2 linked regions of the Vreelandella piezotolerans genome follow. The protein of the gene in region 1 interacts with the protein of each later gene in a pairwise test. Links are inferred from orthologs where the notes say so. Each region holds a gene or a part of one and is shown in the gene's direction. Other genes may lie near its edges. The genes, in order: GYM47_RS15215 and lhgO.

Region 1 (11,715 bases):
AATAACACCATGAGCGAGGGCGGTTCCGAAAGTGCCGCCGTAGAGCGCTTCGCCGAGTATTTGGAAGAGAAAGCGCCCGGCCGCTTTGACGTGCGGCCTTTCCTAGCCGGTTCGCTAGGCGGCGAAAACGCCGTGCTGGAACTGCTCAACTTGGGTCAAACCCAGCTCTCCATCACCGGCGGTAACTGGCGCCAGCAGTATGCGCCTGAATATGACGCCATTACGGTTCCTTTCGTGTTCACCACCTGGGAGGAAGTGGATGCCTACATGGAGAGTCCGTCCGGCCAAGCGCTGGTGGAGCAAGCCGAAAGCCAGGGCGGCTTGAAGTATTTTGGTTTGCAGCACCGCGGGCCCCGCCATATGACGGCGAATAAAGAGATCCACACGCCGGACGATCTGGAAGGCTTCCGCCTGCGCCTACCGTCGCTGCCAGTATGGCTGGAAGTGTGGGAAGAGATCGGTGCTCAGGTCGTCAACGTGCCCGCGCCCGAAATTTATCTTGCCATGCAGACCGGTCAGGTCGATGGTCATGAGAACTCGCTCTCCTCCCCCTACACTCGCCGTCTCTGGGAAGTACAGGACTACCTGATCATGACCAGCCATGTACAGTTCCCGTGGAGCTGGGTGGCCAGCTCGCGCTGGTGGGATGGCCTCGAAGCCGAGGACCAAGCGCTGATCGAAGAGGCAATCGACGTGGCCCGTCAATACGGTTCAGAGCAAGAGCGCGAACTCGACGAGTTCTATCTCGAAGCCCTTCAAGAGGAAGGCATGACCGTGATCGAGCCAGACGTTGCACCTTTCCGTGAAGCCGCGTTACCGGCCATTGACCGCGTCATGGCGGATATGGCCGAAGGTGTTCGTGAAGACGCGCTGGGTCATCAAGACCCGTAAAACACGTAGCACAGCGCTCGCGACGGCCCCTTGGGTCGTCGCTGTTTTAGACGTCAGGTCAATACGCTATCAACGACGGGTTTCCATAGGCGATCAAAAAACGTTCAGATAAGGAGCTTTCTGGTGGAAGACGCGGTAGCGCCCAGCAAAGGGTTGGATCGAGTGGCTTTCTATACGCTAAGGAGTGTGACTCGTCTCTGCGACGGGGTGGGCGTTGCGCTCATGGCCGCTATTCTGCTGCTGATCGTGGCGGCCGTGATTGCCCGCGACCTGCTCGGCGTTGGAATGCCCTGGACAGAAGAGGTGGCTTCGATGCTAGCCATCTATGCCATTGGTTTTGGGTCTTTATCGGCTTGGGTGCGCGGCGAGCACCTAGCCGTTGATCTGTTTAGTCACAAGCTTTCCGGCCTGGGTCGGCATGTTCAATATCGTCTCACGGCGCTGATCTCGTTTGGCTTTTTCGCGCTTGCCGCTTGGGGTGCGTGGATCATGTCGGACGTGAGCGCCAACAATAAAACCGTCTCGCTCAGCATCAGTTTCAGTTACCTCTATTACGGTGTCTTTTTCAGCTTTGTGGGCATGGCGCTGATCGCCCTGTGGCAATGCGTGCGTGGTCCCGTGGTGTGGTTGGGCGCGGCCCGTGAAGAGGAGGCCTCTCGGCCATGACCGAATTACTGATTTTTGTCGGTGGCCTGCTAGCGCTCATGGCGATGGGCTTACCTGTCGTGGTCGCCATCGGCGTGACGTCCTTTGTTGCCCTCGTCGTGACGGGAACCGGCGGGTTGCCCGTCGAGCTGCTGCCATTACGGATGGTACAAACCCTCAATAACTTTACGCTTTTAGCAATCCCGCTGTTCATCTTGGCCGCCAATATCATGAATATCGGCTCCACCACGACGCGCATTTTTGACTTTGCCACCGCCTTGGTGGGCTTTACCAAGGGCGGCCTGGGCCACGCTAACGTGGTCGCCAGCTCTATTTTTGCCACTATGTCGGGCACTGCCGTCGCCGACGCTGCCGGGCTTGGCAGCATCGAAATCAAAGCCATGAAAGAGCGTGGCTACGCACTGGGGTACTCGACCGGCATCACGGCGGCCTCCAGTGTGATCGGCCCCATCCTCCCGCCCAGCATCGCCCTCGTGGTCTATGGCTGGCTGGCCAATGTGAGTATCGGTGGGCTGTTCATGGCGGGGCTACTGCCGGGCATATTGATGGCGCTGCTGCTCATGGGCATGACGCTATTGCTATCGGCCAGTGGCAAGGTGGTGATGCCGAAGCCGGTTCCCTTCGATGCGTGTGAAGTCGCCCGCACGGGAAAACGTGCCATTCTGCCGTTGATGATGCCGGCGATCATTGTCGGTGGCATCTGGGGCGGCTTTTTCACACCGACAGAGGCAGGCGCGATTGCCTCGCTCTATGCGGTGATTTTGGGTGGCTTGATCTATCGCGATTTGAGTTGGCGGGACCTTTTCAATGCTTTCCGTCGCACCCTGATGTTCAGTGCGGTGATCTTGCTGATTATCGCGGTATCTAGCTTCTATGGCTGGATTCTCGTGCGTATGGGCATCCCCCAGGCGCTGGCGGGCCAAGTGGCTAGTATCGATATGCCCATGTTCGTGCTGCTGCTCTGCTTTGCGCTGTTCTTCCTGCTGATCGGCTGCTTCATGTCGGTGATCGAAAGCATCCTAATTTTCACCCCCATTGTCGTGCCCGCCGCGTTGAGCGCCGGGCTAGACCCCGTACACTTCGGTATCGTCATGGTGATTACGCTGTCGGTAGGCGTGATTACCCCGCCGTTTGGCACGGTGCTGTTCTTGATGGTGGGCATTACACGCTTACGCTATGACCAAGTGGTGACCGCGATACTGCCCTTCTTGCTGCCCATCCTGGCGACCATTCTGCTGCTGATCGCCGTACCTGGGCTGGCCACTTGGCTGCCCGATGTCATGGGGTATTGAAGAAGAGTCGTTTGCTTCGCCCCTTAGACGCTAGTGACGTGAGGGGCGAAGACGAGGTGGGTATTAGAAGAACGAAGGTAGATAAGTAGCTTCTTTACCCATCCGCTCTAATCTTCTCGACAATCTCCGCCAGCGCTTTCTCTGCCTGGTCGTTGTCGACTTGGCAGGTGCCCGCGTTCAGGTGACCGCCACCGCCGTAGCTTAGGCATAGCTCGCCTACGTTGGTGCGGCTGGAGCGGTTGAGGATCGATTTACCAATCGCTAGCACGGTGTTCTGCTGCTTGAGCCCCCACATTACGTGAATCGAGATATTGCAGTCGGGGTACATGGCGTAGATGACAAAGCGGTTGGTCGCGTAGATGATCTCCTCGTTGCGTAGGTCCAGCACCACCACGTTGCCATGTACGGTAGCGCAGCGCTTGATCTGCTCTTTCGCTAACGTTTCGTGTTCACGGTAAAGCGTAGTGCGCTCGTGTACATCGTCGAGGGCGAGGATTTCATCGATGGTGTGCTCTCGACAGTAATCGATCAACTTCATCATCAACTGATAGTTGGAAATACGAAAATCGCGAAAGCGGCCCAGGCCCGTGCGGGCATCCATGATGAAGTTCAGCAGCACCCACCCCTGAGGATCGAGAATCTCGTCTTTATTGAACTGGGCAGAATCACCTTTATCGACGGCGTCCATCATGTCGTCCCAGCGGGCGGGGAAGGCCTCATGTCCGCCGTAGTACTCCCACACCACGCGGGCCGCAGACGGGGCGTCTGCGTTGATGATGTGGTTGTCGGCCCGCTCGACGTTACGCACCGTTTCGCTCAAATGGTGATCGAAAGCCAAGTGGCAGCCAGGCACGTAGGGCAGGTTGGTGGTGATGTCGTTGGCATCGATCTCGATGTTGCCGTCCTGCATGTCCTTCGGATGCACGAAGGTAATGTCGTCGATGAGGCCCAAATGCTTGAGCAGGGCACCGCAAACCAAACCATCAAAATCGCTGCGGGTCACTAAACGAAACGTGGATGCTTGTTGGGTAGACATTTGTTTTCTCGATACGATGAACGGTGACCAAAAGATACCAGCAGTTATGTTGGGTTAAAATAAGCCTTTCTGGCCTTGCAACCTCTCCCTCCAACGCTTCTGCTTTGACCGCTATCTCTGATGCTTAATTAGCCTGCGTGCTGAATGGCATGAATCGCTGGGTCCCATGTGTCAAACATAAACAAGTTTTCGCTAATTAAAAGTCGCGGATCAGCGGATATATAGTTGCGTATTTATTCAATAAGCTTCTGAAAAATATATGATACATGGGTTTTGGGTATGCTCTGGTACGGTGGCTGCAGTGACTGGGCAAGAGCGAAAAGTTAGGACGACTCGCCGCTCTTATCGATCGTGAAGATGCAACGTTGTGAATATTGAACGCTGAATTGAACGAAAGAGTTGCCATTAGGAGGCACGAGCATGAAAAAGGAAGCTCTCAAGAAACTGGGTATTCTGGGTGTATCGTTTGGTCTGGTAGCAAGCCCGTTGGCGTTTGCGATGGAAGAGCACGAAGAGCAGCCTACAACACCGCAAGAAGAGACCATGCAGGACGAGCAAGGCACCTATAACTCCTACGACACCGGTCAGGAGCAGGATGCCACGACGGATGACGTGACCACCGAGTACGAAGAGGAAGAGCAAGAATTTACGTACGAAGAAGAGGAAGAAGAGCAGGAGCAGTGGGAAACGGAAAAGGACGACACGTCCGGCCAGTAACCTCCTCTTAGCGAAAGGAAGTCCTTCACCTCACGCTCATGGATGAGCAGCACAGTGCCCCGCCATTGCGGGGCACTGTTGTGTTGGAATTATTGTGTTGAAATTATTGTGTTGGAAGAGTGGCAACGTTTAATAAAGCGCCGTATCTCACTAGACGGATAGGCTATGGTAAAAGCAATGCTTCATTAACATGAACACCCGACAAGGACGTTGCTAACGTGTTTACCTGGCAAGAAGTGCCGCACCTTCCCCGTGCGGAAGGGCGTATAGATGCGATCGATCTCGCCCGTGGTGTAGCGATTGGGCTGATGATTCTCAGCCACACGGTGAGCGGGCTGATTGGCATACGCAACGTGCCCGATTGGGGCATGGTGCCCGTCCACTTTCTTACCAAGTTCTCTTCTTCTCTGTTCATTTTAGTGTTTGGGATTGCGCTGGCCGTGGCGTTTTTAGCGTCTACCCAAACGGATGCATGGCCAAGACGGCGGCTAAAACTGTGGGTGCGCGCGATAGAAGTGTGGTTTTGGTACAAGGCGCTCACCATCGTCGAGATGCTGCCGTATTACGCGCCTGGCGATATTGTCGATGCGCTGCTTTACCAGCGCTTTGCGATTTGGGTAGAGATTCTCGGCTTTTACGCCATTGCGCTACTCTGGGTGCCGCTCGTGCTGCCGCTATGGGCGCGCGCACCGCTATGGAGTCGGTGTACGCTCATTATTGGCTTGACCACGCTTTCTGCCTGGCTGCAGGGGTTAAGCTTTGGCGGTAACGATACCTTGAAAGCGTTGCTGGTCGATCATGAAGACCACTACACCTGGGGGCAGCTCAGCCGCGCGCCGCTGATTTTGACGGGCCTGCTGATCGGTGAAGCCCTGCTGCGCTGCTATTTTGATACGGCGCTGCGGCGACGACTGGTGCTGGCGCTGGTGGGCGTGGGGGCTGTCATGGTCGCCGCGTTCTATGGATTGGCCTTGGCCGAAGGCGATGTGTCTGCCGCGATGTTGGCGGTGGCGAATAACGATGGCAAGCACCCGCCTGGGCTAAAATTCACGCTGTACAGCGTGGGTGGTGCGCTGGTGATTCTGGGCATGGCGCTAGCGGGTGGGTCGGCGGCATCTCGGGTGTTGACACCGCTGACGGTCGTGGGTAGCGATGCCCTCAAAGCGTTCATTTTTCACATTGTAATGATTTTTCTGGTGCTGCGTTTTCTGCTGGAAGGAGAAGGCATGTACACCTATCCACAGGCGCTTGGCGTCGGTGGGCTGTTGATTATTGGGGCCGCGCTGTGGATTTGGCTAACGCGCTGGATCGCCCGATACAAATAATTCGCCACCATCAGCGGTAGGAGGTACGGTTGCGACAGTTTAAATGCTGGCTAGCGGCAGCGCTGGTAGGTGTTTTATTGCCCGCCAGCGCCACGGTATGGGCTAACACGAACTGGTATTACGAGGTCGATAAGCAGAGCCCTTGGCAAGGCGATCTAGACGCCCGAATAAGCGCCATTGAAGACGTATTTGGCGGAGCACTTGGCGTTTACGTTCAGAATCTCGCAACGGGCGAGGCGTACGCGTGGCAGGCAGACGCCCCCTGGTATTTGGCATCGCTGATTAAAGTGCCCGTGGCGGCTCAGGTGCTGGCCGAGCGTCAGGCGGGCACGCTCTCCTTGGATGAACGCCTGATCCTGGCACGTAGCGACTTTGTCGATGGCGCAGGGCCGGTCAATTGGCACGACCCCGGCACGCCGATCTCGGTGCGCTACCTGCTCGAGCAGATGCTTACCGTCAGCGACAACACCGCCACGGACATGCTGATCGACCGCGTCGGCCTGGATGCCGTGAATGCTCGTGCCCGCCGTATGATCGCTGCCAGCAACGGCCAGCCGGAGCATCTCGGCCCCATCAGCAAGCTGGTGGACGTTCGCCAAGGCGTGTATGGCCAATGGCATCCCGGGGCTCGCCAGCTGAGCGGGTTAGATTTTATCGCCCTGCGACAATACGGTGTGAACCAGCGCTCCGCTGCGTTGGCCCGTGTGCTGGACGTGAGCGAAGAAAGCTTCGGCCAACCCGACTATGACCACGCCTTCGATGCTTATGAAGCCACGGGTGAAAACGTCGGCACGCTGCGCGCCTATGGCGACCTACTGGCCAGCTTGCATCGCGGTGGCATGGAGGATATGAATGCCGAACAGCGCCAAACGCTGCTTGGCATCATGCAACGAACCCAATCCGGTGAGCACCGTTTGAAACGGGGCATGGGCCGCGCATTTACCTTTGCGCACAAAACGGGCACGCAGCATCGGCGAAGCTGTGATGCTGGCATTGCCTCTCGCGAGGTGCTCGCCTCCCAGGAGAGCCGCGCCGGAAACGGCCCTTGGGTCGTGGTGGCGTGTACCCGTGGGCCGCTCTCGGTGCAGGCGCACGAGCGCGCTTTGGCGAAGGTGGGCGAGGCGCTTCGTTATAGCGGTGCCTTGGGTCACGACTAGCGGCAGGCGTGGTAAACTGGCCCGCCAAATTGGTTTTATTAAAGGAGTTCGTTATGGCACGTGCCAGCGCCCGTCATATTTTGGTAAGCAGCGAAGAGCAGTGCAACGCGCTGAAACAAGAGATCGAAAACGGTCGTGATTTCGCCGATGTCGCCAAGCAGCACTCCAGCTGCCCCTCCGGCCGCCAGGGCGGCGACCTGGGTAGCTTTGGCCCCGGCCAAATGGTGCCTGAATTCGACAAGGTCGTCTTCAGCGGTGAACTCAATAAAGTGCATGGGCCGGTACAGACTCAGTTTGGTTATCACTTGCTCGAAATCACCAGCCGCACCTAGCACTCTGTCTGACTGGCGGCGCACGCCGCTTTTCCAGACATCGTCTAATCCCTTTTAAAGGCCGTCATGCACCGCGGCTGCCGTCGCGGTGCCATTGGCATCGTGCTGTGCCGGTACTGCGCTGGCCCGCGATGTAAGGAGCACGCCTTGAACGACCCTATCATCACCATCGATGGCCTGAATAAAACCTACGAAGGTGGCTTTCAGGCGCTCACCCGTGTGGATTTGACCATCCAACGCGGTGAAATCTTTGCTCTGCTCGGCCCGAACGGGGCGGGTAAAACCACGCTGATTAGCGTGGTATGTGGCTTGGTTAACCCAAGCGAAGGCCATGTCATCGTCGACGGCTTCGATAGCGTGCGCGATTACCGCCAAGCCCGCGAGCGGATCGGTCTCGTGCCGCAAGAACTCACCAACGAAGCGTTCGAAACGGTGTGGAACACGGTGAGTTTCAGCCGCGGCCTGTTTGGCAAAGCCCCCAATCCAGCCCATATCGAAAAAGTGCTCAAGTCGCTCTCGCTGTGGGATAAGCGTCACAACCGTTTGATGACGCTCTCCGGCGGTATGAAACGCCGGGTTTTGATTGCGAAAGCACTCTCCCACGAGCCGCGCATTCTGTTTTTGGATGAGCCGACCGCCGGGGTGGATGTCGAGCTTCGCCGGGACATGTGGGACGTGGTGCGCGGGCTGCGCGATGAGGGGGTAACGATCATTCTCACGACCCACTACATCGAAGAAGCCGAAGAGATGGCCGACCGCATTGGCGTCATCAATCGCGGCGAGATCGTGCTGGTAGAAGAAAAAGCCGCGCTCATGAAAAAGCTGGGCAGCAAGCAACTGACCCTGCAACTGCATAGCCCGCTGGCGGAATTGCCGCCCGCACTGGCGCGGGAAGCGCTCAGCTTGGCCGCCGACGGTCATGAGCTGGTGTACACCTACGATGGTCGCCAGGAAGAGGAAGGGCGCGGGATCTCTACCTTGTTAACGCAGCTAGAGCAGGCGGGCATTGGCTTTAAAGACCTACACACCCGGCAGAGCTCGCTGGAAGACATCTTCGTTGACTTGGTGAAGGAGCGTTCATGAACCTCTATCCCGTTCGCGCGATTTACATGGCGGAAATGGCGCGCACCCGCCGCACGCTGCTGCAAAGCGTCGTCTCGCCGGTGATCTCCACCTCGCTCTACTTCGTGGTGTTTGGCGCGGCGATTGGCTCGCGGATCACGGAAATTGGCGGCGTGAGCTACGGCGCCTTCATCGTGCCTGGCTTGATCATGCTCATGCTGCTGACCCAAAGCGTCTCGAACGCCTCGTTTGGCATCTTTTTTCCCAAGTTTTCCGGCAGCATCTATGAGATTTTGTCGGCGCCGATCTCCTATCTAGAGATCGTCGTGGGCTACGTAGGGGCGGCGGCCTCGAAATCGATACTGCTGGGGCTGATCATTCTCGGCACGTCCAGCTTCTTTGTGCCATTGCAGATCGCCCACCCGTTCTGGATGCTGACGTTCCTAGTGCTGACCGCCGTCACCTTCAGCTTGCTGGGGTTCATCATCGGCATCTGGGCAGATGGCTTCGACAAGCTGCAGCTCGTGCCGCTGCTGGTGATTACGCCACTCACGTTTTTAGGCGGCAGCTTCTATTCCATCGATATGCTCCCGCCGTTTTGGCAGAGCGTGACCCTGGCGAATCCGGTGGTCTATCTCGTCAGCGGCTTCCGCTGGAGCTTCTACGGCATCAGCGATGTCAGCTTAGGGGCCAGCGTGGCGATGATCTTGCTGTTTCTGGCGGCAAGTCTTGCCACCATTGCCTGGATTTTCCGCACTGGCTACCGCTTGAAGCCTTGATATCGATGTGTGCTAGTCGACGTTTTTTCAAAAGGTGATGTTTGTTTATGCCGCTACTACACAGTACCGTTTACCGCTTGGAGCCTTCCCTCGACGGCGAACGCTTGAGTGTGACTGCCCCACCTACCGAGACCGACACCGCCAGCAATGACGCGGTGATGGCAAGCTTGGTGAACGCGCTAAACGACACTTACAACACCAAGGCAAAAGGCTGGGGGCGTTTTGCCGAGCAGGGTGAGCAGGCAAGCCCCTTGGTGGCGTGGCTCAAGGCGTATCAAGCCGACGAGCAAACCTTTGCCCAATTGTCCAGCGCCATGGCCGAGCGGCTGGCTCAAACGTTGCAGGGCCAGCTCTCGGTGGGCGGTTTCTTGGTCATCGCCCATCTTCGTCAAGGTGACACCGAAACGCTGTTCATGGCGCTCGTGCATCAGCGGGAAGGCATTGGCTTCAACGACGCGCACCAAGCGGTGCCCGCCGCCCAGCTCAATACGAGCCAGCTCACGCTGGCGGCACGCATCAACGTGACCCAGTGGCAGAGCGGCGCGGAAAGCACGCAGTACGTGTCGTTCCTGAAGGACCGCGGCGGTAAAAAGCTGGCCGACGGCGTCGCGGCGCTGCTGGGGATGGAGGAGGGCATCGATGCCCCGGCCGAAACCCGTACGCTGCTGAAAGCCTTTAGCGACTACGTCGAAAAAGAGGACCTGGACGACGATGCCAGTCGTGAAAAAACCGATACGCTGGTCGACTACGCCAACGAGCAGTTACGCCGTGGCGAACCCATGACGCTGGAAGAGCTCTCCGAGCTCGTCGACGAGCAGCAGCCCAGGGCGTTTTACGACCATATTCGCAACGCCGACTACGGCCTTTCGCCGGAAATACCGCCGGACAAACGCACCATTAGCCAGTTTCGCCGCTTTACCGGTCGCTCTGGCGGCGTCTCGATCAGCTTCGATTCACACCTGCTGGGTTCCAGTATTGAATATGACGAAACCCAAGATCGGCTGATCATCAAACAAGTGCCCAAACAGCTCAAAGAGCAGCTCGCCAAGCGCAAGGATTGAGGCGGCACTCTCGAGGCATCTTGGAGTCCTAAGCTAGCCACTGACAGGAGGAGTTCGCCGTGCTGGATGCCATTCACTCTTTTTTTCAACAGGCCCTCTCTGCGCCTGAGCAGCGTGATGACCAAAGCCTGACCCTGGAGCTAGCCTCGGCAGCGCTACTGTGTGAGGTGATGCGCGCGGACTACGATCAGAGCGACGTAGAGCGCGCGGCCCTCAAGCAAATGCTGATGGCGCGCTACCGGCTCGATGAACAAGATGTCAGCCAGTTGATGGCATTGGCAGAGGCGGAGGTCGACGATGCAGTGGATCACTATCAGTTCGTTAGCCTGATCAAACAGCACTACGACTACGATCAGCGCCTGGAGCTGGTGAACCTCATGTGGGAGCTGGCCTGGGCCGATGGCTCGCTCGACCCGCTGGAAGAGCATCGCATCCGTCGGCTGGCGGATCTACTTTACGTCAGTCATAGCGACTTCATTCGCAGCAAACTCAGCCATTCACCCGACGAGAGCGTAATCCATCCCAACACTCACGGTAAAGGAGCGCCGAGACGCCCATGAGCGATACGCAGGAAGCAACGAATTTAACCGAACTGATCCACACCATGGAACGGATGGAGCGGGAAAACGCGCAGGTTAGCGTGGATGATGTGGTGCATGCGGTGGGGCGGCGCTCGTTTGGGCCGCTGCTGCTGTTGGCAGGCTTGATTACGCTGGCGCCGATCATTGGTGATATCCCCGGAATGCCAACGCTGATGGCCGCCTTGGTGCTGCTCACGTCGGTGCAGCTTTTGATCGGTCGAGCAACGTTTTGGCTACCTGGTTGGTTGCTCAACCGCTCTTTGTCTCGGCATAAATTCGATAAAGGGCTGCACTATATGAAAAAACCGGCCCGCTGGATCGATGGACTGCTGGGCGTGCGCTTGGCGTGGATGACGGGCTATATCGGTATTCGGGTGACGGCCTTCGCTTGCCTGCTGGTGGCGTTAGCGATGCCACCCATGGAGTTCATCCCTTTCAGTGCCAATGGCGCTGGATTGGCACTTTCGCTGTTTGGGCTGGGGCTGGTGGCGAGAGATGGCCTGATGCTCGCACTGGGGTTTTTGCTGACGGGCGTGACGTTTACGGTCGTCTTGATGAATCTTATTTAATACTTACCAAGCGCTGCTTGTGAACTGGCTCCGCTGGTCGACGTGTCAGGCAGAGTCAAGGTACGTTTGTGATGGGCTTGGATACCATAAGGAGCAATGCGTCTACGATGAGTCACTCACCTTCACCTCAGTCGACACCGCCACCCAAACCGCCTCACGAGCAGTCTACTTGGGAGAGGCGTATCGAGACGGCGCTGTGGAATTCGCGCTTTTTGGTCATGCTGGCGGTGGTGCCAAGCCTGCTGGG
Region 2 (11,845 bases), 2.6 Mb from region 1 along the record:
ATTCAACACGTCATCTTCAATGGTGACGGGCATCAAGAAGCGAATGGTGTTGCCGTACATACCGCAGGACAGCAGGATCAACCCCTCTTCGCGGGCTTTCTTGCACAGCGCCGCAGCGAGTTCAGGGTTTGGCGTGCGGTCGGTCTTGTTATTGACCAGCTCGAACGCGGCCATGGCGCCCATGTTGCGCACGTTGTCGATGCAGTCGAATTTGCTCTGCCAGCCACCGAAGCGCTGAGCCAGCTTTTCACCCACCGCTTGGCTCTTCTCGAGAATGTTCTCTTCTTCGAAGACTTGCATGACGGCCAGCGCCGCTGCACACGCAGTGGGGCTACCGGTATAGGTGCCGCCCAGGGAGTTCGGGCCTGAGGCATCCATGATTTTATCGGTACCGACCACGGCAGAGATCGGCATGCCGTCGGCCATGCTCTTGGCCATGGTCATCATGTCCGGCTCGACGCCGCTGTGCTCGATGGCGAACATCTTGCCGGTACGACCAAAGCCCGACTGCACTTCGTCGATGATCATCAGCATACCGTGCTCATCGCAAATTTCGCGGATCTTTTCCAAGAAGCTCTTCGGGGCCGGATAGAAACCACCTTCACCCAGCACCGGCTCCAGAATGATCGCGGCGGTGTCTTTCGGGTTGGCGTCGGTTTTCAGCGCCATTTTCAGGCCGCGAATCGCTTCGTCTTCACTGACACCGTGATAAGGCACCGGGTAGGGGGCGCGGAAGACGGTGCCGGGCATCGGGCCGAAATCGGTTTGGTAGGGCGCGACCTTACCGTTCATGGCCATGGTGTAGAAGGTCCGGCCATGATAGCCGCCGTCGAAACAGATGACATTAGAGCGGCCGGTGGCGGCGCGGGCAATTTTTACTGCGTTTTCCAGCGCTTCGGCACCAGAGTTGGCCAGCATCACTTTGGCGTGGCCACGCACAGGAACGATGTGGCTCAGCTTCTCGGCCACTTTGACGTAGCCTTCATAAGGCATGACCGTTTGGCAGGTATGCATCACCTTATCTAATTGGGCTTTGACGGCGGCCACGACTTTTGGATGCCGATGCCCCACGTTCAACACGCCAATGCCGCCTGCGAAGTCGATGAAGCGGTTGCCGTCGGCGTCCCAGATCTCAGCGTTTTCGGCGCGATCCGCAAAGGCGGTAGCGGGGCTTGCAGCGCCCGCCGCGACGTATTTCTGCTTTAGTTCGTTAAGCTCGGCATTGCTCATGACTCAGCTCCTTTTAGGATAGGGTGTTGCTTTAGCATAGTGCGCAATAGCGTTGATCACACAGGTGACGGTGCGATGACAACCCGGTTGCGCCCGGCTTGTTTGGCCTGATACATCGCTTTATCGGCGCGATCAAGCATTCGAGTACTCGAGGCTTCAATGTAGCATGCGATGCCCGCCGATAGCGTGACGGTTAGCGCATGTTCGGTGTAGGGCGTTCGCGCGACTTCTTGGCGAATGCGCTCCATGGCGATACGGGCCGAATCGGCATCGACTTCTGGCATGATGATCAAGAACTCTTCGCCGCCAAGACGTATTTGGAAGTCGGTCTCTCGCAGCTGTTGATTGACGACCTGCGTCAGCGCTTGTAGAACGCTGTCGCCGGTACTGTGGCCGTAGGTGTCATTGATGTTCTTGAAATCGTCGAGATCGAACAGCACGATGCTGAGCGGGTTGCCGTAACGGCGAGAGCGCTCGATCGCCTCTTCGAGTTTGGCGAGGCCTTGGCGACGGTTGAGCAGCCCAGTGAGCTCGTCATGGTGGGCCAAATACTCCAAACGTTCGTTGGCCTGTTTCAAGCGCTCCTCGAGCTGCTTGCGCTGGGTGATATCGACGATGAAGGTGACTTTGCGCGATTGACCATCGTCGCCCTCGATACGGGCAGCTTCGGCGATGATGGTGCGGGCTTCGCCATTCTTGCAGCGCACTTCCCACTCCTGACGCAGTTCATGGGTCTCCTCGCCGTGGATGAACTCATCGTGGAGTTGACGCATTTGGGCGCGGTACGCCTCAGGCACCACGAGCGTGAAGTGCTGGCCAATCAGCTCCTCTTCTCGATAGCCGTAAAATTGACAGTAGGCCGGATTGACCATCTCGAAATACCCGTGAGGATCGGTAATGCAGATACCGAGAGGCGCCGTTTTGATGACGTTCTCCGTATTCCGTTTGGAACGGTTCACCAGTTGGTAGAGATGGTCCGTGCTCATGCTGGTCATTCAGCTCTCCGTGCGTCGCTGGGACTCTGACCGCAGCGCCTCGAGCAGCGGGGTCAATTCGGTGCCCAGCTTGCCGATCGCCGGTTTGGCATAGAAGAAGCCCTGCTGACGTGTAATCCCCGCCTGGGCAAGCCATAAGGCTTCAGCGCGGGTCTCGACACCTTCGGCAATCAGCGTCATGTCGAGTTCGGAGGCGAGCACAATAATGGCATTCAGCAGCGCCTGACGACGAGGGTCGTGGTCGCACTGCATCACCAGTTCGCGATCGATTTTCAGCTTGTCCGGGGCGAGGTCGGTGAGCAGGTCCAGGTTGGCATAGCCGTTACCGAAGTCATCGAGAGCGGTTTTGAAGCCCATGGAGCGATAGGCGTCGATGATGTTGCAGATGTGTTGCCGGTCGCGCACACGCTCGGTTTCGGTGATCTCGAAAATGAGCTTGTCGGTTGGCCAGCCGACTCGCTGCGAGACTTCTAGCGTTGCCTGAATACATGCTTCCGGTTCGTATACGGCATTGGGAAGAAAGTTGATGGAAAGATCCGTTTCCATACTTAGTTCACTGGCAAGCTCGATGGCTTTGACTCGGCAGGATTGATCAAAGCGGTAGAGTAGGTCATCGGTGACTTGGGAAATGACACTCCAAGCCGACTCGCCATTGATGCCTCGAACCAAGGCTTCGTGGGTCGTCACGCGTGCCAGGGCAACGTCCACGATGGGTTGAAACGCCATCGTGAAATCAAAGGGGAGCGCTCCCTCGCAGCGTTTACACGTGCCATTTACCCGCGCGCAGTTACCCATAACGTCTCCTGACATGTTCGCTTGCGCTCGCTAACGTGGCGGCAATACCGCTCACCTTGATTGTCAAAAGCCCGAGTATGTCCGTGCTTTGTTAGACAGGTATCAACAGAGAAGATATCGCCAGTCTAGCGGCTTATGTCATGTCTGTATAGGTTTTGTATAGCGAAGTGGGCGATGAGGTGAACGCTTTCCTCCCAATAAAAAACGCCCCGAAGGGCGTTTTGAGAAGCGGGGCGGTAGGTTCGTTTGCCGCCAATAGCGTCTGATTAGATTATGCCCGCTTGGCGAAGCGCTAGGCGCTGCTCATCGCTGATGCCGATGGCATCCAGCACGCTGTCCGTGTGCTCGCCAAGCGTGGGCGGCGCTGTGGTGGCACTGATCGATTCGCCGTTGATGCGGATCGGATTGGCTACGAGGTTGACCTCACCTGCCTGGGAATGGGGCAACGTTTGTTTCAATCCGCGTGCTTTGACATGGGGGTCGTCGAACACGCGATCCAGGGTATTGATCGGCCCGCAGGGCACGCCCACGGCCTCGAAGGCCGAAAGCCAAGTATCGGTAGGTTGTGCGCCAAGTGCCAATTCCAGAAGCGGTATCAAGGTGTCGCGATGCTGAACTCGGCTGCCGTTGGTGGCGAAGCGCTCGTCTTGAGCGAGCTGCGGCTGGTCGATCACCTGGCAGAAGCGTCTGAACTGCTCGTCATTACCGACTGCCACGATCATATGACCATCGGCCGTGGCAAAGGCTTGATAGGGCACGATGTTGGGGTGTGCATTACCCAGACGTTGGGGCACCTGGCCAGACGTCAGGTAGTTCAACGCCTGATTGGCCAACACGCCCACCTGCACATCCATGAGTGCCAGATCGATATGGCAGCCTTTGCCACTATCGCGGCGTTGGTAGAGGGCCGCCAGCACCGCATTGGCGGCGTACAGGCCGGTAAAAATATCGGTGATGGCGACCCCCACCTTGACCGGGCCGCCCCCGGATTCACTGTCCGGTTTACCGGTCAGGCTCATGAGGCCGCCCATGGCTTGGATCATGAAGTCGTAGCCCGCCCGGTGGGCGTAAGGGCTTTCCTGGCCAAAGCCGGTGATGGAGCAGTAGACCAAGCCGGGATTGAGTGCTTTCAGGCTCGCGTAGTCCAGGCCATACTTTTTCAGCCCGCCCACCTTGAAGTTCTCGAGCAGCACGTCCGACTGCGCGGCGAGCTGCTTGATCAGCGCTTGGCCTTCGGGCTTGGCCATATCCACCGTCACCGAACGCTTACCGCGATTGGCGCACAGGTAATAGGCCGATTCCGTGCTGCCGGAGAGCCAGGGCGGCCCCCAGTGGCGGGTATCATCGCCGCTTTGGGGACGCTCGATCTTGATCACTTCGGCACCCATGTCGGCCAGCATCTGCCCACACCAAGGGCCTGCTAGTACCCGAGAGATATCGAGTACTTTAATGCCTGCTAGGGGCTTGGCGGCTGTGCTCATCGGGTGCCTCGCTGAGTAGCTACGAATTTAGAAGAACGACTGGATGCCGGTTTGCGCGCGGCCCAGAATCAGGGCGTGCACATCATGAGTTCCTTCATAGGTATTCACAGACTCCAGGTTCACCATGTGACGAATCACGCCGTACTCGTCGGAGACACCGTTTCCACCGTGCATGTCGCGGGCCACGCGAGCGATATCCAGCGCTTTACCGCAGTTGTTGCGCTTGATCAGCGAGATCATTTCCGGCGCCCAGTTACCGCTGTCCATCAGGCGGCCCACTTGCAGAGCGGCTTGTAGGCCCAGGGTGATTTCGGTCTGCATGTCGGCCAGCTTCTTCTGGATCAGCTGGTTGGCGGCCAGCGGGCGGCCAAACTGTTTACGGTCGAGGGTGTACTGACGGGCAGCGTGCCAGCAGAACTCGGCGGTGCCCATCACGCCCCAAGCGATGCCGTAGCGGGCTTTGTTCAAACAGCCGAAGGGGCCTTTCAGGCCGCTCACGTTAGGCAGCAGGTTCTCTTCGGGCACGAAAGCGTTGTCCAACACGATCTCGCCGGTGATGGAGGCGCGCAGAGAGACCTTGCCTTCAATTTTCGGGGTGGAGAAGCCTTCGGTGCCACGCTCGACGATGAATCCTTTGATTTGGTTGTCGTGGGCGGCAGATTTCGCCCATACCACGGCAATGTCGGCAATCGGACTGTTGGTGATCCACATTTTGGCGCCGGTCAGGCGGTAACCGCCATCGACCTTTTCCGCACGGGTAATCATGGAGCCTGGGTCGGAGCCATGGTCGGGTTCGGTCAGACCAAAGCAGCCGACCATCTCGCCGCTGGCAAGCTTAGGCAAGTACTTATGCTTCTGCTCTTCGGAGCCGTAGGCTTCGATGGGGTACATCACCAGCGACGACTGGACGCTCATGGCCGAGCGGTAGCCGGAATCGACACGCTCTACTTCGCGGGCGATTAGGCCATAAGCCACATGGTTGACGCCCGCACCGCCGTATTCCGGAGACACCGTGGCACCTAGCAGGCCCAGCTCGCCCATCTCGTTCATGATCTGTCGATCAAAACGCTCTTCACGGAAGGCGCTGAGCACCCGAGGCTGCAGGTTTTCCTGGCAGTAGTCGTGAGCGGCATCGCGGATCTGGCGCTCTTCGTCGGTGAGCTGGCTTTCCAGCAGTAGCGGGTCGTCCCAGTTGAAGCGTGTCATGGCGTGAACTCCGAAAGATGATCGTGTTGAGCCCAATGTATCGCCGTTATTTAAAAATTTCTACATTTTTTTAAAACGAAGATTTTAATCGATGCCACGGGCTTGGAGTACCCGGGTAATGATGGGAACTGGCGTCATGAGGTGGTCGCGCATCAGGTTAGCGGCTTGCTCGGCGTTGCGCGCCAGAATCACGTCGACCAGAGCGGCATGCTCCTGGCGTTTGGTGTCAAGGGCTTGGGGCGACATGACGGTCTCTTTCAGCCATAAATGGCGGTAGCGCTCCACCTGATCGAAGAGGGTGTCACGCATTTGCAGCAGGTGCGGCGAGTTACAGCCGCTGGCGATGGCGGTGTGAAACGCTTTGTGGCGCAAATCCCAACCATCCAGCAGCTCGTCGGGGGAGCTGACTTCGGTCACTTTGGCTAGCCGGTGGGCGGTCGCCAGTACGTTGGCTTCCCAATCGTCGTCGCCGCGCTCGATCGCCAAGCGCAAAATCAGCCCTTCCAACTGGGCGCGGGCATCGTAGATATCGTTCAGCTCGGCCAGCGACATGGCGGCCACTCGGTAGCCGCGTTGACTGATGGCGACCACCAAACGGTCGGCCACCAGCTGTGAAAGGGCTTCGCGCAGCGGCCCGGTGCTCACCCCGTAATACGCTTTCAAGCGGCTCATCAAGAGCTTCTCTTCAGGCGCGTAGCGGCCGCGAATGATGTCATGCTTGAGCGATTGGTAGGCGCTCATCGCGAGGTTTTGACGCGGGGCTTCATGCTCCATGGGAACTCCTTGAACCAATGTGGCTTAGACCAATGTAGGGGCGTGGCGGTCAACGCTGAATAGCGGCTATTATCAATAAATTTTGAAAATTTGGCACAGGTAACGACATTCATGTGGGATTTCATCATTGTAGGCGGTGGTATTTTGGGATTTTCTACCGCCATGCAGCTGCAACAGGCGTACCCAGATAAGCGCCTTTTGGTGATCGAGAAAGAGTCGGGAGCGGCCCAGCATCAAACCGGTCACAATAGCGGTGTGATTCATGCGGGGGTCTACTACACGCCGGGCAGCCTGAAAGCGAGGTTCTGCCTGGAAGGCAACCGCGCCACCCGTGAATTCTGCGACCAGCACGGCGTGCGCTACGACATCTGCGGCAAGCTGCTCGTCGCCACCAATGCACTCGAAAAACAGCGCATGGAGGCGCTGTGGGAGCGCACCGCCGCCAACGGATTGGAGCGAGAGTGGCTAGAGACCGAGGCGCTCAAAGAGCGCGAACCCAATATCACCGGCGTGGCGGGGATTTACGTGCCTTCGAGTGGCATTGTGAACTACGCCGAGGTGACCCGTGCCATGGCGGCGGAGTTTACCCGCCTTGGCGGTGAGATCCGCTTTGACCACCGCGTGACCGGGTTGGAAGAGCGTACCAACGAGGTAGTGGTGACGACCCAAAAGGGCGCTTTCACCGGTCGTTACCTCGTCTCTTGCTCGGGACTGATGGCCGATCGCGTCATCCGCATGCTGGGCAAAGACCCTGGCTTTACGATTTGCCCCTTTCGCGGTGAGTACTATCGGCTACCCGAGCGCCACAACCAAATCGTCAACCATCTGATTTACCCTATTCCCGATCCTGCCATGCCGTTTTTGGGCGTTCACCTGACGCGGATGATCGATGGCACGGTCACCGTGGGGCCGAACGCCGTGTTGGCGTTAAAACGCGAGGGCTACCGCAAACAGGACATGTCGCTGAGTGACATGGGCCAGATGTTCACCCACCCTGGTATCTTGAAGGTGTTAGGTAAACACTTGAAGCCGGGGCTCTTCGAAATGAAAAACTCGCTCTACAAGCGTGGCTATCTCGAGCTGGTGCGTAAGTACTGTCCCAGCTTGACGCTCGACGATCTTACGCCTTATCCCGCAGGGGTGCGCGCCCAGGCGGTCTCTAAGGATGGCAAGTTGGTGGACGACTTTTTGTTCGTGAACACCAAGCGCACGGTGAACGTTGGCAATGCGCCGTCGCCGGCGGCCACGTCGGCGCTGCCTATCGGGGCGCATATCGTCGAGCACGTCAAAGCGCTGTTGAAATAAAAAGCCGCATGGCGCTGGATTAGCATCTTACGCGCCAGCCGTGCTAACTTCTGTCCACCGCTCCAAAGGCTGGCAACACCAGCCTGGGGCTGGGGCTTCACACCTCCTTTACGTCAACCATACCTATAAGTCCAAGTAGGACGGAGGAAACGCTCATGCGAACTCTAAAATATACCGTCGCCGCCTCCATGCTCGCCGTGGCGCTGCCTGCCAGCGCGCAGCAGCTCTCGATTGCCACGGGCGGTACTGGCGGCGTTTACTACCCCATCGGCGGTGGCTTTGCCGAAATGATCAACAACCATATCGAAGGTGCTCAAGCGACGGCTGAAGTGACCGGCGCCTCGGTCGAGAACATGGGCTTGATCATGCGTGGCGACGCCGATATGGCGCTGGCGTTGGCCGATACGGTCTACCAAGCCTATACCGGCACCGGCGATTTCGAAGGCCGCCAGATCGAGAACACCCGCGCGCTGGCGTCGGTGTATCCCAATGCCGTGCAGCTCGTCACCCTGGCAGAGTCTGACATTCAGAGCATTGCCGACCTGGCCGGTAAGCGTGTCTCTGTAGGCGCACCGGGTAGCGGCACCGAGCTGAACGCCCGTGCTCTGCTAGAAGCCAACGGCGTGAGCTATGAAGACTTCACGCCCCAACGTCTTAACTTCAACGAAACCGCTGACGCCATTCGTGATGGCGATATCGATGCCGGTTTCTGGAGCGTTGGGCCGCCCACCAGCTCCATTCTCAACCTCGCCGCGACCCGCGACATTCGCCTGATTAGCCTGTCGGATGAAGAGATCGCCAACGCTCAGGAAGAGGAAGCGGTCTTTGCACCTTACGAGCTGGCGGCGGGCATGTACGACGGTATGGACGAGGCGGTACAGACCATCGGTATCCCTAACGTGCTGGTCGTCAACGCCGATATGGACGAGGAGCTGGCCTACCAGTTGACTCAGCTGCTGTTCGAAAACACCGATGAGCTGATTGCTGTCCACCCGGCTGCCAATGACACCACCATCGAGTTCACTATGAACTCTACGCCGGTACCGCTGCATCCGGGCGCGCTTCGCTACTTCGAAGAAGTTGGCGCTGAGATCCCGGACCGTCTGCGTCCGTAACCCATTAGGAGCCGTGCCATGCAGTGGCAACGACGACTGATGGCGCTCTTACTGATGAGTGGTTTGTTCGCCGAAGCGGGGGCCTCCCCCGCTTCGGCGACTGCGTCTTGGCATCTGCGGGTCGTGACCGAGCAGGGCGACACGCTCGTAGATGCAGCCGCGCCGCAGGGCAGCCGCTGGTGCATCCAGTGGCAGCACTCTGTCGAGCACTTTACGGTGTTGGACTGTTACCGCAACGCGGGTGGCACGATGCAGCTCGAGCGCAGCCACCAACCGGATTTTGCCGCTGGGCTTGGGCACATTTTCGGGCGCGGCGAGCAGGTGTCGGACGGCCAGGGCGGTTACTGGATCAATGCCATCGACGAGCCAGTGGCGAACAATCGCTACGTACTACGGGTCGGCTCGACGGCCGTCAATCACCGCGTCATGTGGCCAGATGGCGAGCATCCCACCGTGAGCCTGAGTGAGCGAGCGGCTGGCCAACGCGTCACGATAGCCTTGTCATCGCGTTGAGTGTCGTTAGCCAAACACCTCATAAGTGCGCCGATCGATGTCGCTTTTCATAAAAATTAAGTGGGTGTTAACCCCCAAAGTTAGCTTATGCTTCCGAGGACTTCATGAACGAATCCACGCCACCGCCGACTGTGATGCCGGGCGGCAATGCGATTCAACCCCGCTTCGTTTTATGGTGTATCACCATCGTGGCGGTGGGACTGTCGTTATTCCAACTCTACTCGGCGGGTATTCAGCCGCTGGGCCTATTTTATCAGCGCAGCATTCACCTAGCGCTGATCATGCTATTGGCCTTTTTGATGTTTCCGGCCTTTGGGCCAAATCGTAAGCGCGGCATCGTGGGCTGGGGAATCGACCTGGTCTTCTTTGCCGGTGCGCTGATCACGGGTGGCTACTTGGTGTTCAACTTGGATGCCATCTTCAGTCGCGCCGGGTTCTGGAACCAGACCGATATTTTGGTTGCCTGTATTGCCACGGTCACCGTACTCGAGGCCAGCCGCCGCGCGGTGGGTTTTGGTATGACGGTGATTGGCTTGCTCGCTATCGTTTATGCGTTTGCCGGCCCCCGTGGGGAGCTTCCCTGGCTGGGCGAGTGGATGCCCGGCATCATGGAGCACCGTGGCTACAGCCTCGACCGCGTGGCCGGGCAGCTTTACCTGGGCCAAGAGGGCATTTTTGGCCTGCCGCTGGGAGTTGCCGCTACCTATATCTTCATTTTCGTCCTCTTCGGTGCTTTTTTGGAAAGCACGGGTGCCGGTAAGTTTTTCATCGATATGGCTTACGCCGCTACTGGACGCCAGCGCGGCGGTCCGGCCAAAGCGGCCGTTCTGGCCTCGGCGGGTATGGGATCGATTTCGGGCAGCGCCATTGCCAACGTGGTCACCACCGGCGCGTTCACCATTCCGCTGATGAAGAAACTGGGCTACCAGCCGAAGCAGGCGGGGGGCATCGAAGCGGCCGCTTCCACCGGCGGGCAAATCATGCCGCCGCTGATGGGTGCAGGCGCCTTCTTGATTGCCGAATATACCAATACGCCTTATTTAGAGATCGTCAAAATCAGCATTCTGCCGGCGATCATGTACTTTGCGACGGTCTATCTGTTCGTCCACATCATTGCCTTGAAACAAGGCATGCAGGGCATGGCCAAGAGCGAGCTGCCCCAAATGCGCCAAGTCATGAAAGATGGCTGGCACTTCCTCCTGCCGCTGGCGGTGTTGGTATGGCTGCTGGCCATGAGCATGTCGCCCATGCGCGTGGGGTATTACGCGGTCGTCACCATGGTGGCGGTGGCCGTCTTGCGCTATGCATTATGGTACTTCTTCGTGGCACCCAAACAGGGGCAACCGGTCACGGTCGAGCGCACGAAAGCGGTCGTGTGGGCAGGGCTCGTGAAGCTGGTCCAGGGATTAGAGTTGGGCGCGCGCAATGCCGTGGCGGTCTCCATGGCTTGCGCTGTCGCCGGTATCATCGTCGGCGTGGTCGGTTTGACCGGCCTGGGTCTGAAGTTCTCCTCCATGATGCTGGCGTTCTCCGGTGGCAACCTGGTGCTGGCACTGCTGTTGGTGCTGTTGGCGAGCCTAATTTTGGGGATGGGGTTACCGGTCACTGCCAGCTACATCGTTCTGATCGTGCTGGTGGGGCCAGCGCTGACCGCCGAGTTCGGTGTGCCGCTGTTGATCGCTCACTTGGTGGTTTTTTGGTACTCCCAGGACTCCAACGTCACGCCACCGATTGCCCTGGCGGGGTTTGCGGGGGCGGCCATTGCCGGCAGTAAACCCATGGAGACGGGCTTCCAAGCGTGGAAGTTTGCCAAGGGGCTCTACCTGATTCCGCTGTTCATGGTCTTCAATCCGGAGATCATCATTGGCGGGCCGGTGCTCGTGGTGGTATGGAATGCAGTCATCGCGCTACTGGCGCTATGTGCGTTCGCGGCCTCGCTAGAAGGCTACCTGTTTACGCGTATGTCTTGGCTGCCTCGTTTGGCCATTGGTGGCGCCATTGTCGGTGTGTTCTACCCAAGCTTGTGGACGGAGGTGGCCGGCGTCACGGTCATGGTCGTAGCCATCGCCGCTAACTGGCAGGCGAGCAAACGGGAGCCAACGCCGGTGGCCGGTTGATTTTGCCTAGGAGAAAAGCAGCACCAAAAAAGCCCGGGAACATTCGTTCCCGGGCTTTTACGTTTTAGCGTCGGTTCGTATTTAGAAGATCGACTCTGCCGTGCCAGACCCCTGCGAGCCACTGGCTTCCTCAAGCTCTTGGCTAATGCGCCGAGGCTGGAAATCCGGTAGATGGTCTCTGTGGAACAGCTCGGTCATGCCGCCCGGTTGGTCATCGTGTAAACGACGGCCCGTCTCCGGGTCCACCCGTGCGGTGACGATGGTGTCGGGACGCTCTGGCAGTGCAGAGGGGGTTCCTTCGAGCGCATCGCCCA

What was found.
Region 2: the proteins of GYM47_RS15215 (region 1) and lhgO interact in binary tests that used the Escherichia coli proteins (3 or more experiments, as listed by UniProt). The link is inferred for Vreelandella piezotolerans from one-to-one orthologs.

Annotation. Positions count from the first base shown.
Region 1 is NZ_CP048602.1:3,317,713-3,329,427, reverse strand. What follows is about bases 6,048-8,776. They hold GYM47_RS15215 (peptidylprolyl isomerase), read left to right. Parts: upstream 6,048-7,137; coding sequence 7,138-7,416; downstream 7,417-8,776. Other genes in these bases: GYM47_RS15205 (ABC transporter permease), read left to right, coding at 8,496-8,776; GYM47_RS15210 (ABC transporter ATP-binding protein), read left to right, coding at 7,564-8,499; GYM47_RS15220 (serine hydrolase), read left to right, coding at 6,048-7,084. Outside these bases: GYM47_RS15250 (TRAP transporter substrate-binding protein), read left to right, coding at 1-891; GYM47_RS15245 (TRAP transporter small permease), read left to right, coding at 1,015-1,557; GYM47_RS15240 (TRAP transporter large permease), read left to right, coding at 1,554-2,849; GYM47_RS15235 (DHH family phosphoesterase), read right to left, coding at 2,944-3,885; GYM47_RS15230 (hypothetical protein), read left to right, coding at 4,306-4,602; GYM47_RS15225 (heparan-alpha-glucosaminide N-acetyltransferase domain-containing protein), read left to right, coding at 4,821-5,927; more of GYM47_RS15220, read left to right, coding at 5,957-6,047; more of GYM47_RS15205, read left to right, coding at 8,777-9,257; GYM47_RS15200 (nucleoid-associated protein), read left to right, coding at 9,305-10,318; GYM47_RS15195 (tellurite resistance TerB family protein), read left to right, coding at 10,378-10,878; GYM47_RS15190 (exopolysaccharide biosynthesis protein), read left to right, coding at 10,875-11,468; GYM47_RS15185 (YqhA family protein), read left to right, coding at 11,576-11,715. UniProt on the Escherichia coli protein: PPIases accelerate the folding of proteins. It prefers amino acid residues with hydrophobic side chains like leucine and phenylalanine in the P1 position of the peptides substrates.
Region 2 is NZ_CP048602.1:759,632-771,476, forward strand. The notes cover bases 5,831-8,689. They hold lhgO (L-2-hydroxyglutarate oxidase), read left to right. Parts: upstream 5,831-6,592; coding sequence 6,593-7,786; downstream 7,787-8,689. Other genes in these bases: csiR (DNA-binding transcriptional regulator CsiR), read right to left, coding at 5,831-6,481; GYM47_RS03575 (TAXI family TRAP transporter solute-binding subunit), read left to right, coding at 7,942-8,689. Outside these bases: gabT (4-aminobutyrate--2-oxoglutarate transaminase), read right to left, coding at 1-1,230; GYM47_RS03545 (GGDEF domain-containing protein), read right to left, coding at 1,287-2,225; GYM47_RS03550 (EAL domain-containing protein), read right to left, coding at 2,226-3,020; GYM47_RS03555 (CaiB/BaiF CoA transferase family protein), read right to left, coding at 3,287-4,501; GYM47_RS03560 (acyl-CoA dehydrogenase), read right to left, coding at 4,529-5,707; more of csiR, read right to left, coding at 5,792-5,830; more of GYM47_RS03575, read left to right, coding at 8,690-8,901; GYM47_RS03580 (DUF1850 domain-containing protein), read left to right, coding at 8,920-9,414; GYM47_RS03585 (TRAP transporter permease), read left to right, coding at 9,519-11,531; GYM47_RS03590 (penicillin-binding protein 1A), read right to left, coding at 11,613-11,845. UniProt on the Escherichia coli protein: Catalyzes the dehydrogenation of L-2-hydroxyglutarate (L2HG) to alpha-ketoglutarate and couples to the respiratory chain by feeding electrons from the reaction into the membrane quinone pool.